DNA from 2 places in the Cellulosimicrobium sp. 4261 genome. Region 1 is predicted to be linked to the other one. Evidence: predicted binding sites of a transcription regulator. Region 1 holds the regulator's gene; the other holds the start of a gene.
The links. The regulator LexA, encoded in region 1, represses DNA repair genes until DNA is damaged. The targets are predictions, from matches to a motif close to TCGAACANNTGTTCGA.

Region 1 (7,225 bases):
CCCCGGGGCGGCGGGCGGCCCCGGGGACGCGGCCGACGGAGACGCGCCGCGGTGGCGCGGGCTCGACGTCGGGAGCCCGTTCGACTACCCGCGCCAGGGCATCCTCTACGTCGCGAAGCGTCTGCCGACGCCCGGCCGGGAGGCGTCCACGGAGCACCAGCTCGACGAGATCGCGGCGCTCGTCGAGGCGGCAGGCGGTCGAACCCTCGGCCTGTTCTCCTCGCGGCGCGCCGCGGTGGCCGCGGCGGAGGCGATGCGCGAGCGGCTGGACGTGCCGATCCTGTGCCAGGGCGACGACCAGCTGCCGACGCTCGTCCGGGAGTTCGCGGAGGACCCGGCGACGTGCCTGTTCGGCACGCTGTCGCTGTGGCAGGGCGTGGACGTGCCCGGGCCGTCGTGCCAGCTCGTGCTCATCGACCGCATCCCGTTCCCGCGCCCGGACGACCCGGTGAAGTCGGCCCGCGCTCGCGCGGTCGAGGCCGCGGGCGGCAACGGGTTCATGCAGGTCTCCGCGACGCACGCGGCCCTCCTGCTCGCGCAGGGCGCCGGACGGCTCGTCCGGTCCACGGCCGACCGCGGCGTCGTCGCGGTCCTGGACCCGCGGCTCGTGACGGCGCGCTACGGGTCGTTCCTCACGCGGTCCATGCCGGGGTTCTGGCAGACGACCGACCGCGACGTGGCCACCGCTGCGCTCCGTCGCCTCGCCGCCCTAGGCTGAGCCCTTTCCAGCGACTTCACGGAGGCGACATGACGAGCACGTCACCGCAGGGCACCGGCGACGCGACCACGGGCGGTCCGGGAGGGGGAGCGCGGACCACGAAGCTCGCGATCGTCGGTGCCGGGGCCGTCGGTTCGACGCTGGCGTACGCCGCGCTCATGCGCGGCGCGGCGCGCACGGTGGCGCTCCTCGACGTCAACCGCGCGAAGGTCGAGGCCGAGGTCCTCGACCTCCAGCACGGCATCCAGTTCATGCCCATGGCGCGCGTCGAGGGGTCCGACGACGTCGCGGTGTGCGCGGGGGCCGACGTGGTCGTGGTGACGGCCGGCGCCAAGCAGAAGCCGGGCCAGACGCGTCTCGACCTCGCCGAGGGCACGATCGGTCTCATGCGGACGATCCTCCCGGGCCTCGTGGAGGTCGCTCCGGACGCCGTCTACGTCATGGTGACCAACCCCGTCGACATCGTCACGTACGCGGCGCTCAAGTTCTCGGGGCTGCCCCCGACGCAGCTCTTCGGCAGCGGCACCGTGCTCGACTCCTCGCGGCTGCGGTTCCTCGTCGCGCAGCACTGCGGCGTCGCGGTGCAGAACGTGCACGCATACATCGCCGGGGAGCACGGCGACAGCGAGATCCCGCTCTGGAGCTCCGCGACGATCGGCGGCGCACCGCTGCTCGAGTGGCAGGGCATCGGCGGCCGGGGGCCGCTCACGGGCGACGTGCGCGACGAGATCGCGCGCGAGGTCGTGCAGTCGGCCTACCGGATCATCGAGGGCAAGGGCGCGACGAACTACGCCGTCGGGCTCGCGGGCACCCGGATCATCGAGGCGGTGCTCGCCGACGAGCACCGGGTGCTCCCCGTGTCCACCCTCCTCGACGGCATCTACGGGCTCGAGGACGTGTGCCTCTCGCTCCCGACGCTCGTCGACCGTCGTGGAGCCACGGAGCGTGTCGAGGTCCCGCTGGCGGACGACGAGCTGGCGGGCCTGCGCTCGTCCGCGGAGTCGCTGCGCGCGGTCGCGCGGCGCTTCGGGCTCTGAGCCCGCGGGCCCGGCGGGCCCTGCACGACGAGAGCCGGGTGGTCGAGGGACCACCCGGCTCTCGTGCTGTCCGGACCCTGCTCGCGGTTCGCGCGCAGACTGCGCGGGGACGGTTCAGAGGCTGCGCAGGACGGAGACGACGCGCCCCAGCACCTGGGCGTCGTCCCCGGGGATCGGCTCGTACGCGGCGTTGTGCGGCATCAGCCACACGTGGCCGTCCGCGCGTCGCAGGCTCTTGACGGTCGCCTCGCCGTCGATCATGGCGGCCACGATCTCGCCGTTCTCCGCGACCGGCTGACGGCGCACGACGACCCAGTCGCCGTCGCAGATCGCCGCGTCGATCATCGAGTCGCCCTGCACGCGCAGGAGGAAGAGCTCGCCCTCGCCGACGAGCTGGCGCGGGAGCGGGAAGACATCCTCCACGACCTGCTCCGCGAGGATGGGACCACCGGCGGCGATGCGGCCCACGACGGGGACGTACGACGGCGCGGGGTGGGCCTCGTCGTACGTGGGCTCGGGTGCTGCCCCGGCGGGCGCGAGGGGGGTGGCACGGCGAGAGTCGTCGGGCTGGACGACCTCGATCGCGCGCGGGCGGTTCGGGTCGCGGCGCAGGAAGCCCTTGCGCTCGAGCGTCGTGAGCTGGTGCTTGACGGAGGACGGGCTGGTGAGCCCGACGGCCTCGCCGATCTCGCGCATGCTCGGCGGGTAGCCGCGCTGCTCGACGCACGCGCGGATGGTCTCGAGCACGAGCCGCTGGCGCGGGGTGAGCCCGTCACCCCCTGCCGACCCGTCCGGCAGCTCGCGCACCTCGGCGAGCCCCCGTGCCCTGTCCGTGCCTCGTCCCGCCATGGTCGCTCCGCCCTCGTCCGTCGCGTGCCACCGGCCCCGGCCGGGCCTGCGGCTTCCCCTCCCGGGGCGTGCACCCCGGGACCTCGGTCGCCTCTCCGGGTCCGAGCGGACATGTCCGGCGAACCGACCTGACCCCAGGTTAGGGGAGGATGCGACACGAATCAAACACCTGTTCGAGCATGTCTCGACTCTGTCGGTCGTTCGTGATAGACCTTCGTACAGATGTTCTACGTACAGGTGTTCGACCGCAGCGGTCGGGCGGGAGCGAGACGGGTGCGCGGGTCCGATCGACCGGGGAAGGCGATCGGGCCCGCGGGCCGGGACGGAGGGGACATGGAGACGATGGCGATGGCGACGCCGACCGGGTTCGCGCGTGGCGGATCGGCGCGGGGTGCGCGGGCGGAGGCTCCGCTGCGCATCACGCGACGCGGTCGGGTGGTTCTCGTCCTGCTCGTGGCGGTCGTGCTCGTGCTCGCCGCGCGCGTCGGCCTGGCGGTCGCCGGCGGGCCGGGCGAGCCGGTCGAGGTGCGCGTCCACGTCGTGAGCTCGGGGGAGACGCTGTGGGAGCTCGCGCAGGGCGTCGCGAACCCCGGTGAAGACCTGCGCGAGGTGGTCAGCGGGCTCGTGGAGCTGAACGGCCTGTCGTCGTCCGGTGTGGAGGCCGGTCAGGCGATCCTCCTTCCCGTCGCCGAGCGGTGACGGGGCACGGCGCGCGAGCCCTCGCGGTGTGACGTAGCGCACGGCGCCGACGGGCGATCGGGCCCGGCGGAGGGTTGCGCCCAGCCGTTAGGTCTGCCTAAGTTAGTGTCACCTCACACGCCGGCTGGGGGGCTGGGCGGACGAGGCGAGGGGTGCGCGGACCACCGCGACTCCTGTGCACGTCGCCGCGCGCGAGGCGAGTCGCGCGCGAGATGGGGACGGGGGCGTCCCGACGGGGGCGGTCGACCACGACCGCCCCCGTTCTGCTGTCCGTGGTCGGGCGGGGCGTCCGGCGTGTTGCACCGTCCGCCCGGGACGGCATACGTTCGTCGCGCCGACCCGTCGGCGCGACCCGCGGAGGAGCCCGCCATGCACTGCCCGTTCTGCCGTCACGCGGACTCCCGCGTCGTCGACTCCCGCACGTCCGACGACGGCGCCTCGATCCGGCGTCGGCGTCAGTGCCCCGAGTGCAACCGCCGCTTCACCACCATCGAGACCGCGAGCCTGTCCGTGGTCAAGCGGTCCGGCGTGACGGAGCCCTTCTCGCGCGAGAAGATCGTCAACGGCGTCCGCAAGGCCTGTCAGGGGCGGCCGGTCAACGAGGACGACCTCGCCGTCCTCGCGCAGCGTGTCGAGGAGACGATCCGCGCGAGCGGCAGCGCCGAGCTCGACGCCTACGAGATCGGCCTCGCGATCCTCGGACCGCTGCGTGAGCTCGACGAGGTCGCCTACCTCCGCTTCGCGAGCGTCTACCAGGCGTTCGACTCGCTCGAGGACTTCGAGAGCGCCATCACGTCGCTGCGCGTGGACCGGGAGGAACGCGAGGCGGCGGCCGGGCGTGCGGCGGCCGAGGCCACCGACGACGGCGCGACCGAGCGTGAGGCGGCACCCCAGGCCTGACAGCCGGACGGCGTACCGCGCCTCCTGCCCGCGCCCCGTGTCCGCGCCACCCGCCCCGGGGCTCGCGCCTCGGGTCGTCGAGGCGCCCCGACGCGGACCCCGCGACGCCGCGCTGGGCAGACGGGCGCACGCGGCAGGCGGGCGCACGCGGCACGCGTGCTACAGGTCGCTCGAGCGCGACGCCCAGATGTTGATGCCCGTGTCCACGGGGAGGGCGTCGACGGCCGCGAGCTCCTCCGGGGAGAGGTCGGGGGCGTCGAGGGCCGCGAGGTTCTCGTCGAGCTGCCGGGTCGAGCTCGCGCCCAGCAGGACCGACGTCACGCGCTCGTCGCGCAGCGCCCAGCGGATCGCCGTGGACGCGAGGGTGCGCCCGTGGGCGCGCGCGAGCTTGTCCAGGTGGCGCACGCGGTCGAGGTTCTCCTCGGAGAGGAACGCCGGGCGCAGCGGACCTCCGCGCGCCGCGCGCGACCCCTCCGGGACCCCGTGGAGGTAGCGGTCCGTGAGCATGCCCTGGGCGAGCGGGGAGAACGCGACGACGCCGAGCCCTTCCGCACCCGCGACGTCGAGCACGCCGGCCCCCGCCTCGTCGTGCGGGTCGGGCGCCTCGACCCACCGGTTGAGCATCGAGTAGGAGACCTGGGTGACGACGAGCTCGACCCCGACGTCGCCCGCGACCCGCAGGGCCTCGCGGGTGCGCCGGGCGGAGTACGACGAGATCCCGGCGTAGCGGGCGCGCCCCGACCGCACGGCCGTCGCCAGCGCGCCGATGGTCTCCTCGAGCGGGGTCGACGGGTCGTAGCGGTGCGAGTAGAAGATGTCGACGTGGTCGAGGCCGAGCCGACGCAGTGACGCGTCGAGTGACGAGAGCAGGTACTTCCGGGAGCCCCCCTCGCCGTACGGGCCGGGACCCATGCGGTATCCCGCCTTGGTCGTCACGACGAGCTCGTCGCGCACGGGGCGCAGCTCGCGCGCGAGCAGCCGACCCAACGACTCCTCCGCGGCGCCCCCGGGCGGCCCGTAGTTGTTGGCGAGGTCGAGGTGCGTCACGCCACGGTCGACGGCGTGCAGGACGATCTCGCGCTGCGTCGAGAACGGGTCGGCGACCCCGAAGTTCTGCCAGAGGCCGAGTGCGATCTCGGGCAGGCGCAGGCCGCTGCGGCCGAGCGCGCGGTGCGGGAGCACGGCCGGTGCCGGCGCAGGGCGGCCGGCGTCGTCGGCGTCGTCGGTGCGGGCAGGGGCGGGCTGCGGCGTGGGGTCGGGCGACACGCCCCGACGCTACCCGACGGCTCGTGCGGCGCGGTGGCGGAGGCAGCCCGCGCACGGACCGAGCCGGTGGGCCGAGCGGACAAATCAGGTGGCGTCGGGCGGCGCGGTGGGGGAGGCTGACGGGGTGCCCGACGCGTCGGGCCGAACGCAGTGCCCCCACCGAGTTCCCCGTCGACGAGGAGACCGCCATGGCGTCCGACCAGCAGCGACCCGCTGCAGAGACCGCACCGACCGAGGAGGCCAAGGCGAAGTTCCGGGAGGCGCTCGACCGGAAGAACGCCGCACGCCACCGCACGGCGGACGGCGAGTCGAACACGGGCTCCGTGCACGGCTCCGAGACCGTCGGCCCGGTCCAGCGCACGTTCCGCCGCAAGTCCGGCTGAGCCCGAGCCCCACGTCCGGTCGTCCCTCGCGGGGCGGCCGGACGTCGCGCGTCCGGCCACGCGCGGCCTTACGGCTCCGCGCGCGCGAAGCGCCGTCCAGTGATCTCGCGGGCCTCGACCACGACCCACTCCTCGGTCGGGACGTCGACGGTGGGGACGAGCGGGTCCGCGCCGTCCTGGACGGCCTCCACCTCGTGCTCGGTCCGGCTCCGGTGGGCGGTCCCGCGCACGACCACGCTCCACGCGCCGTCGTCGTCGACGTGGTCCCACTCGAGCGCGACCCGCTCGTTGGTCGCGAGCGTCGCGAGCTTGGTCCCCGGCACGGTGCGGAACCCGAGCGTGCGCTCGTGCACCAGCACGGTGACGGGGTAGATGTCCGGCTCGCCCCGCACGCTCACGGCGAGGCGTGCGACGTGGGTCCCCTCCACGAGGTCCCACGACGCGTCGGCGTCGAGGATCTGCGGCCCGTCGTGCATGTATCCGGTCATGCCTCATCGTGGCACCGGCGCGCGAGAGGCGCTCAGCGGCGAAGGTCACGGCCACCGGGGACCTTCGCCGCGTGCGGACGGACCGCGCGCGGCGAAGGTCTTCCGGGCTGTGTCAGTCGAGGATGCGCAGGGCGATCGTCTGCTCCATCGCGGCCAGCGCCTCGATGACGGCCGGCTCCACGCGCGAGCCGACGTCGGTGACGACGTAGCCGATCTCGCCGCGCGTGGCGAGGAGCTGGCCCTCGATGTTCGTCCCGTGCTCGGCGAGGGTCGCGTTGACGGCGGCGAGGACGCCGGGGGTGTTGCGGTGCAGGTGCGTGATGCGCGTGATGCCCGTCGTCTGCTCGAGCGCGAGGTTGGGCACGTTGACGCTGAGCGTCGTCGAGCCGGTGGTGAGGTAGTCGCGCAGCTTGGCGGACACGAACTGCCCGATCGCCTCCTGCGCCTCCTCCGTCGAGCCGCCGATGTGCGGCGTGAGGATGACGTTCGGCAGGCCGCGCAGCTCGGAGTCGAACGCGTCGCCCTTGCGCTTGGGCTCGTGCGGGAAGACGTCGACCGCCGCGCCGGCCACGCGGCCCTCGACGATCGCCTCGCGCAGTGCGCCGTAGTCCACGACGAACCCGCGCGACAGGTTGAGGAAGATCGAGCCCTGGCGCATGCGGGCGAACTGCTTGGCGCCGAACAGCCCGGCGTTGCCCTGACGCCCGTCGACGTGGAGCGTGACGACGTCGGCCTGCTCGAGCAGCTCGTCGAGCGTGTCCATGCGGCGCGCGTTGCCGAGCGCGAGCTTCTCCGCCGTGTCGTAGAAGACGACCGACATGCCGAGGTTCTCGGCGACGACCGAGAGCTGCGTGCCGATGTTGCCGTAGCCGACGATGCCGAGCG
Region 2 (7,225 bases), on a different contig from region 1:
GCGGTCGCGGTCATGGCCCTCGAGCGCGTGCCCGCCGACATCCGCGCCCAGGGCGGCGTCTCGCGCATGTCCGACCCGGACATGATCGACGGGATCATCGAGGCCGTCTCCATCCCCGTGATGGCCAAGGCGCGCATCGGCCACTTCGTCGAGGCGCAGGTGCTCCAGTCGCTCGGCGTGGACTACGTCGACGAGTCCGAGGTCCTCACGCCCGCGGACTACGCCAACCACATCGACAAGTGGCAGTTCACCGTCCCGTTCGTGTGCGGGGCGACCAACCTCGGCGAGGCGCTGCGCCGCATCACCGAGGGCGCCGCGATGATCCGCTCCAAGGGCGAGGCCGGCACGGGCGACGTCTCCAACGCGACCACGCACATGCGCACCATCCGCGGGGAGATCCGCCGCCTCACGTCGCTCCCCGAGGACGAGCTGTTCGTCGCCGCGAAGGAGCTCCAGGCGCCGTACGAGCTCGTCAAGGAGGTCGCGGCGACCGGCAAGCTCCCGGTCGTCATGTTCACCGCCGGCGGGATCGCGACCCCGGCCGACGCCGCGATGATGATGCAGCTCGGCGCCGAGGGCGTGTTCGTGGGCTCGGGCATCTTCAAGTCCGGCAACCCCGCCCAGCGCGCGGCAGCCATCGTCAAGGCCACGACGTTCTACGACGACCCCGACGTGATCGCCAAGGTCTCGCGCGGGCTCGGCGAGGCGATGGTCGGCATCAACGTCGACGACATCCCCGTCCCGCACCGCCTGGCCGAGCGCGGCTGGTGACGGACTCCCGCGCGTCGCAGCCGTCCGTCGTCGTGCCGACGACGGACGGCTGAGCCGTCGTGGCCGAGGCCGCCGGAGCGCCGTCGTCCCTGGGACCCGACTGGGTGCTCGGGGACGACGGCCTGTACTTCCGCCGCGGCGCGCGCGTGCTGCTCCTCGACGACGCGGACCGCATCCTCCTGGCGCGCGGGCACGACGTCGACCAGCCCGAGCGCTCGTGGTGGTTCACGATCGGCGGGGGAGTCGACCCGGGGGAGAGCGACGTCGACGCCGCGCTGCGCGAGGTCCACGAGGAGACGGGCCTGCGCCTCGACCCGGGCGCGCTCGTCGGCCCGGTGTACACGCGCAGCGCGATCTTCGACTTCTACCGCCAGCACTGCCGCCAGGACGAGGTGCTGTTCCTCGCGCGCGTCGCCGGGGTGGACGGCGACGGCGGGCTGAGCCGCGACGGGTGGACGGACGTCGAGCTCGACGTCGTCGACGAGATGCGCTGGTGGGCGCTCGACGACCTGCGCGGCGTCCGGATCGAGGTCTTCCCCGAGGGCCTGCCCGACCTCGTCGCGCCGCTGCTGCGCGGGTGGGACGGCGTGACGCGGCACCTCGGCACGGCGCGCGCGGACTGAACGGCGCTACGCCCGGCGGGCGACCACCCGCCACACGATCCCGCCGACCAGCAGGCCCGCGCCCAGCAGCCCGCCGCCGATCGCGACGAACCACAGCACGATCGTGCCGCCGAGCGTCGCGAAGAACGTGCCGAAGCGCCAGCCCTCGGTGACGACGAACGTCGTGCCCGCGGGCGCCGCGCCCTGCGCGACGGACACCGTGCACGTCCCGGACGCGGGCGGCGTGACCTCGGCCACCGTCGTCGCCTGGAAGGAGCCCAGGCCGGAGCTGCCGGACACCGACGGGGCGCTCACCGTGAGGTCGCCGTCGGCGCAGGTCACGGTCACGTCCTCGACGTCGAGGAGCGCGCTGTCCGAGGACCCCGCGCGACCCACCGCCCAGACGCTGTACGGCTGGCCGCCCGTCGCCGCGAGCTCCGCCTCGCCCGGTACGTCGCCCGACGCGAGCGCGGCCGACCCGGGCTGGCCCGCGCCGTCGATCACGCCGGTCGGCAGCGCCCGGACGAACGTCGTCACGCCGAGGACCCCCGCCACGAGCGCGAGCACGAGCACGACGGCGCCGACGACGATCATCGTCGTCGCGCCGCGCGTGCTGCGCGGGGGCCGGGGCGCGGTCCCGGGGTACGGCGCCGGACCGGGCGCGGGGTAGGGCTGACCGGGGGCGGGCGGGTACGTCACGACGGCGAGGCTAGCAACCGTGGGCGCGGCCGGAGGCCCACCGCGCGGACCGGCGGAGAGGACCGCCGACGTATCATTCCCCTTCGTGACGATCACGATCGGTGTCCTGGCCCTCCAGGGCGACGTGCGCGAGCACCGCGCGGCGCTCGAGGCCGCGGGCGCCCGCACGGTGGGCGTCCGGCGCCCCGAGGAGCTCGCCGCGGTCGACGGGCTCGTGCTCCCGGGCGGTGAGTCGACGACCATCGACAAGCTCCTCCGGATCTTCGAGCTCGACGAGCCGCTGCGCGCGCGCATCGCCGAGGGCCTCCCCGTCTACGGCTCGTGCGCCGGCATGATCCTGCTCGCGGACCGCATCCTCGGCGGGACGGCCGACCAGCGCACCATCGGCGGTCTCGACGTGACGGTCCGGCGCAACGCGTTCGGTCGCCAGGTCGACTCGTTCGAGACCGACCTCGCGTTCGCGGGTCTGGCGCCGTCGGACGGCGGGCGCGGCCGTGCACCGAGACCGAGCCGGGACGGGGACGCGGTGCACGCCGTGTTCATCCGTGCGCCCTGGGTCGAGGAGGCCGGGCCCGGGGTCGAGGTGCTCGCGCGGATCCCCGAGCACGGCGCACCCGGCATCCCGACGGCCGCCGCCGGTAGGATCGTCGCAGTCCAGCAGGGATCGCTGCTCGCCACCTCGTTCCACCCGGAGATCTCCGGGGACGCGCGCGTGCACGAGCTGTTCGTCAGAATCGCGAAGGGGTAGGAACGCATGTCAGGGCACTCCAAGTGGGCCACGACCAAGCACAAGAAGGCGGCCATCGACGCCAAGCGCGGCAAGCTCTTCGCGAAGCTCATCAAGAACATCGAGGTCGCGGCGCGCACGGGCGGCGGTGACCCCGCGGGCAACCCGACGCTGTTCGACGCCATCCAGAAGGCGAAGAAGTCGTCGGTCCCCAACGACAACATCGACCGCGCCGTCAAGCGCGGGTCGGGCACGGGCGCCGACGCCGTCGACTACCAGACGATCATGTACGAGGGCTACGGCCCGAACGGCATCGCCGTCCTGGTCGAGTGCCTCACCGACAACAAGAACCGCGCGGCCTCCGAGGTCCGCCTCGCGTTCAGCCGCAACGGGGGCAACCTCGCCGACCCGGGCTCCGTGTCCTACCTCTTCTCGCGCAAGGGCCTCGTCGTCGTGCCGAAGGCCGACGGCGTGACCGAGGACGACGTCATGCTCGCCGCGCTCGAGGCGGGGGCCGAGGAGGTCACCGACTCCGGCGAGGTCATCGAGGTGCTCTCCGAGGCGAGCGACCTCGTCGCCGTGCGCAGCGCCATCCAGGAGGCGGGGATCGAGTACGACTCCGCCGACTCGATCTGGCACCCGTCCATGGAGGTCGAGGTCGACGCCGAGGGCGCGCGCAAGATCCTGCGCCTCATCGACGCGCTCGAGGACAGCGACGACGTGCAGAACGTCTACGCCAACTTCGACGCGTCGGACGAGGTCATGGCGGAGCTCGAGAACGACGACTGACCCGGCTCGGGTCGCCTCCGGGTGGTCAGGTCGCGGTGCGGCCGGGAGGTCGGCGCGCGGTCTACCATCCGCGGCGCTCGTTCCTCGCGCCGCTCCCGCCAGGCCCGCCACGACCGCGCACCGACCTCCCGGCCCCACCGCTGGCTGGTCCGTCGCCGGACCGCGTGGCACGGCCGGTCCGTGCCGTTCACGTGAAAGGGTCGGGGGGTGCGCGTTCTCGGAGTGGATCCTGGGCTGACCCGGTGCGGTGTCGGGGTGGTGGACTCCGCGCGGGGGCGGCGGGCCGAGCTCGTCGCCGTCGGGGTGATCCGGACGGACCCGGAGCTGAGCGTGGACCTGCGGCTGCTGCGGGTCGCGGAGCGGCTCGACGCGTGGCTCGACGAGCACGTGCCCGACGTCGTCGCGGTCGAGCGCGTGTTCGCGCAGCACAACGTCGGGACGGTCATGGGCACCGCGCAGGCTGCGGGGATCGCGATGGTCGGGGCGGCGAAGCGGGGCGTCCCCGTCGCGCTGCACACGCCGTCGGAGGTCAAGGCCGCGGTCACGGGGAGCGGACGCGCCGGCAAGGAGCAGGTCCAGCGCATGGTCGCGAGCATCCTCGGCCTGGCGGAGCCGCCGAAGCCCGCGGACGCGGCGGACGCGCTCGCGCTCGGGATCTGCCACCTGTGGCGCCCGGCGGGCGCCCTGCAGGGTGGCGAGCGCCACGAGCTGACGCCCGCGCAGCGCGCCTGGGCGGCCGCGGAGCACGCGGCGAAGGGACGCCGCGCGCCGCGCTAGAGGCGGCCGTGGCGGTGGTCGTGCGCGTGGCCGCGCCGGTGGTCCGTGTCGGTCGGTCGGCGGGTGGGCGGCCCTTGCTAGAGTGACCGCGGTCGTACGGGTGTTCGACGCGCCCCTCGGCGCGCGGCCCGACGGCGGTCCTCGGGCCGGCGGACCATCGGACCAGGTCGGCGGTGCCGGCCGGAAGAGGAGCCTGCGTGATCGCGTCCCTGAGCGGTGTCGTGGCGAGCGTCCAGCTCGACCGCGCCGTGCTCGAGGTCGGAGGAGTGGGCTACCTCGTCCACGCCACGCCCGCCACGCTCGCCGCCCTGCGCGTCGGGGAGACGGCGCGCCTCGCGACGAGCCTCGTCGTGCGCGAGGACTCGTTCACCCTCTACGGCTTCGCCGACGACGACGAGCGCGCCGTCTTCGAGACCGTCCAGACCGTGAGCGGCGTCGGTCCGCGCCTCGCGCTCGCGATGCTCGCCGTGCACACGCCCGACGGCCTGCGCCGTGCGGTCGCGGGCGCCGACATCGCCGCGCTCGTGCGCGTCCCGGGTATCGGCAACAAGGGTGCGCAGCGGATCGCGCTCGAGCTCGGCGACAAGCTCGGCCCGCCCACGGGCTCCGACGCCCCCGACGCGGGGTCGACCGCCTCGGCGGCGGCGCGTCCGGACGACCGCCGCGACCAGGTGGTCGAGGCGCTCGTCGGGCTCGGCTGGAACCTCAAGGCCGCGGACGACGCGGTGTCCACCGTGCTCGCCGAGGCGGGCGTCGACGTCGTCGAGGCGCCCGACGTGGCGGGTGCGCTGCGCGCCGCGCTGCGGGTGCTCGGCGGGCCGAGGAGCTGACGATGGCGACCTTCGACCAGGTGGGTCTCGACGACCTCGGCGGGGACGGCACGTTCTCGTCGGAGCGCATCGTCGCGGCGGGCGCGGACGACCTCGAGCGCGCGGCCGAGGCCGCGCTGCGCCCGCGCCGGCTGGAGGAGTTCGTCGGCCAGGCCGTCGTGCGCGACCAGCTGTCGCTCGTGCTCCAGGCTGCGCTCGCGCGGGGGAGCGCGCCCGACCACGTGCTCCTGTCGGGCCCGCCCGGGCTCGGCAAGACGACGCTCGCCATGATCATCGCCGCGGAGCTCGGCACGTCGCTCCGCGTGACGTCCGGTCCGGCGATCCAGCACGCCGGCGACCTCGCGGCGGTGCTGTCCTCGCTCGAGGAGGGCGAGGTCCTGTTCATCGACGAGATCCACCGGCTCGCGCGACCGGCCGAGGAGCTCCTCTACATGGCGATGGAGGACTTCCGCGTCGACGTCGTCGTGGGGAAGGGGGCCGGGGCGAGCGCCATCCCGCTCTCGCTCCCGCCGTTCACGGCGGTCGGTGCGACGACGCGCGCAGGGCTCCTGCCCGCGCCGCTGCGCGACCGGTTCGGCTTCACCGGGCACCTGGACTTCTACTCGGGCGACGAGCTCGAGCGCGTGCTGACGCGCTCGGCCGGCCTGCTCGGCGTCGCGCTCGACCCGGACGCCGCCCGTGAGATCGCGGGCCGCTCGCGCGGCACGCCCCGCATCGCGAACCGCCTGCTGCGGCGCGTGCGCGACTGGGCGCAGGTGCGCGGTGACGGGACCATGGACCTCGCGGCTGCGCGCGCAGCCCTCGAGGTCTACGAGGTGGACCCGATCGGCCTCGACCGGCTCGACCGGGCGGTGCTCACCGCGCTGTGCACGCGCTTCAACGGCGGTCCCGTGGGCCTGACGACGCTCGCGGTGACGGTGGGCGAGGAGGCGGAGACGGTCGAGACCGTCGCCGAGCCGTACCTCGTGCGCGAGGGCCTGATCGGGCGGACGCCGCGAGGCCGCGTCGCGACCCCGGCCGCCTGGACGCACCTCGGGCTCACCCCGCCGCGCGAGGGCGGCACGCTCTTCGACGCCTGAGGCGACGCCGGCGGTCACGGGCCCGCGGGAGCGCTCCGTGACGGCGGTCACAGGCGCTCCGCGGGTGGTCCTAGAATGGTCGGGACCCGAGCGGGCGGAACTCCGCGGCGAGACGGCTCGTTGGTGAACCGTGCGCGCACGCCTAGACTGCGCGCAGATCCCGCACAGAACAGGACACGAGACTCCGTCATGGATATCAGCTTCATCCTCATCCTCGCCCTCGCGGCGGGTGCGATGTTCCTCATGACCAGCCGCACCCGCAAGCAGCAGCGCGAGGCCCAGAACTTCCGGGCGACCCTCGCCCCCGGGCAGGAGGTGATGACGGGCTCGGGCATGTTCGGCACGGTCGTCGACGTCGATGACGAAGCCGACGTCATCACCATCGAGTCGACGCCGGGCAACCAGTCCCGGTGGCTGCGCGCCGCGATCGCCAAGCTCGTCGAGCCCCCGGTCGAGGAGACCGAGGAGACGACGGCGGACGACGCGTCCGAGGACGCGGCCGAGTACGGCACCGCCGGCGCCGACGCCGGGACCACCACGAAGGGCGACGTCGACGACCTCGTCGTGCCCGACGACCTCTCCGGTCTGACCGACGACCGGTCGGAGAAGGACCGCGGACGCCGGGACGACGGCACCGACATCAAGTGACCCTATGCCGGTCGCTGCCGCGACCGGCCTGACGCGGTGGGCCGCGAGGCCCACCGCACACGCACGAGAAGAGACGGACAGTTGGCCACCAGCAGCACACGAGCGAGGCCCGTACGGACCCTCGTCACCCTGGGAATCCTCATCGTCGTCCTCTTCGGGTCCCTCTTCGCGGGCACGAAGCTCGACCCGAAGACCGAGGACAACCCGGGCGGGGCGAGCCTCACCCCGGGCCTCGCGCTCGATCTCGAGGGTGGCACGCAGATCATCCTGCAGCCCGTCACCACCGACGGCTCGCAGCCGACG

Region 2: ruvA (Holliday junction branch migration protein RuvA) is a predicted target of LexA. The motif match lies at 4,458-4,473, and genes of this name have one in related genera.

Annotation. Positions count from the first base shown of each region.
Region 1 covers NZ_JBEPOQ010000008.1:82,680-89,904, forward strand. The annotation lists gene ABIE39_RS11980 (ATP-dependent DNA helicase) at 1-718, shown strand, start outside; gene ABIE39_RS11985 (L-lactate dehydrogenase) at 748-1,755, shown strand; gene lexA (transcriptional repressor LexA) at 1,870-2,604, opposite strand; gene ABIE39_RS11995 (LysM peptidoglycan-binding domain-containing protein) at 2,938-3,303, shown strand; gene nrdR (transcriptional regulator NrdR) at 3,673-4,203, shown strand; gene ABIE39_RS12005 (aldo/keto reductase) at 4,363-5,385, opposite strand; gene ABIE39_RS12010 (DUF5302 domain-containing protein) at 5,658-5,852, shown strand; gene ABIE39_RS12015 (pyridoxamine 5'-phosphate oxidase family protein) at 5,921-6,340, opposite strand; gene serA (phosphoglycerate dehydrogenase) at 6,453-7,225, opposite strand, start outside.
Region 2 covers NZ_JBEPOQ010000002.1:383,887-391,111, reverse strand. The annotation lists gene pdxS (pyridoxal 5'-phosphate synthase lyase subunit PdxS) at 1-771, shown strand, start outside; gene ABIE39_RS04065 (NUDIX domain-containing protein) at 831-1,394, shown strand; gene ABIE39_RS04060 (hypothetical protein) at 1,401-2,072, opposite strand; gene pdxT (pyridoxal 5'-phosphate synthase glutaminase subunit PdxT) at 2,158-2,820, shown strand; gene ABIE39_RS04050 (YebC/PmpR family DNA-binding transcriptional regulator) at 2,827-3,588, shown strand; gene ruvC (crossover junction endodeoxyribonuclease RuvC) at 3,796-4,365, shown strand; gene ruvA (Holliday junction branch migration protein RuvA) at 4,563-5,195, shown strand; gene ruvB (Holliday junction branch migration DNA helicase RuvB) at 5,198-6,274, shown strand; gene yajC (preprotein translocase subunit YajC) at 6,464-6,922, shown strand; gene secD (protein translocase subunit SecD) at 7,004-7,225, shown strand, end outside.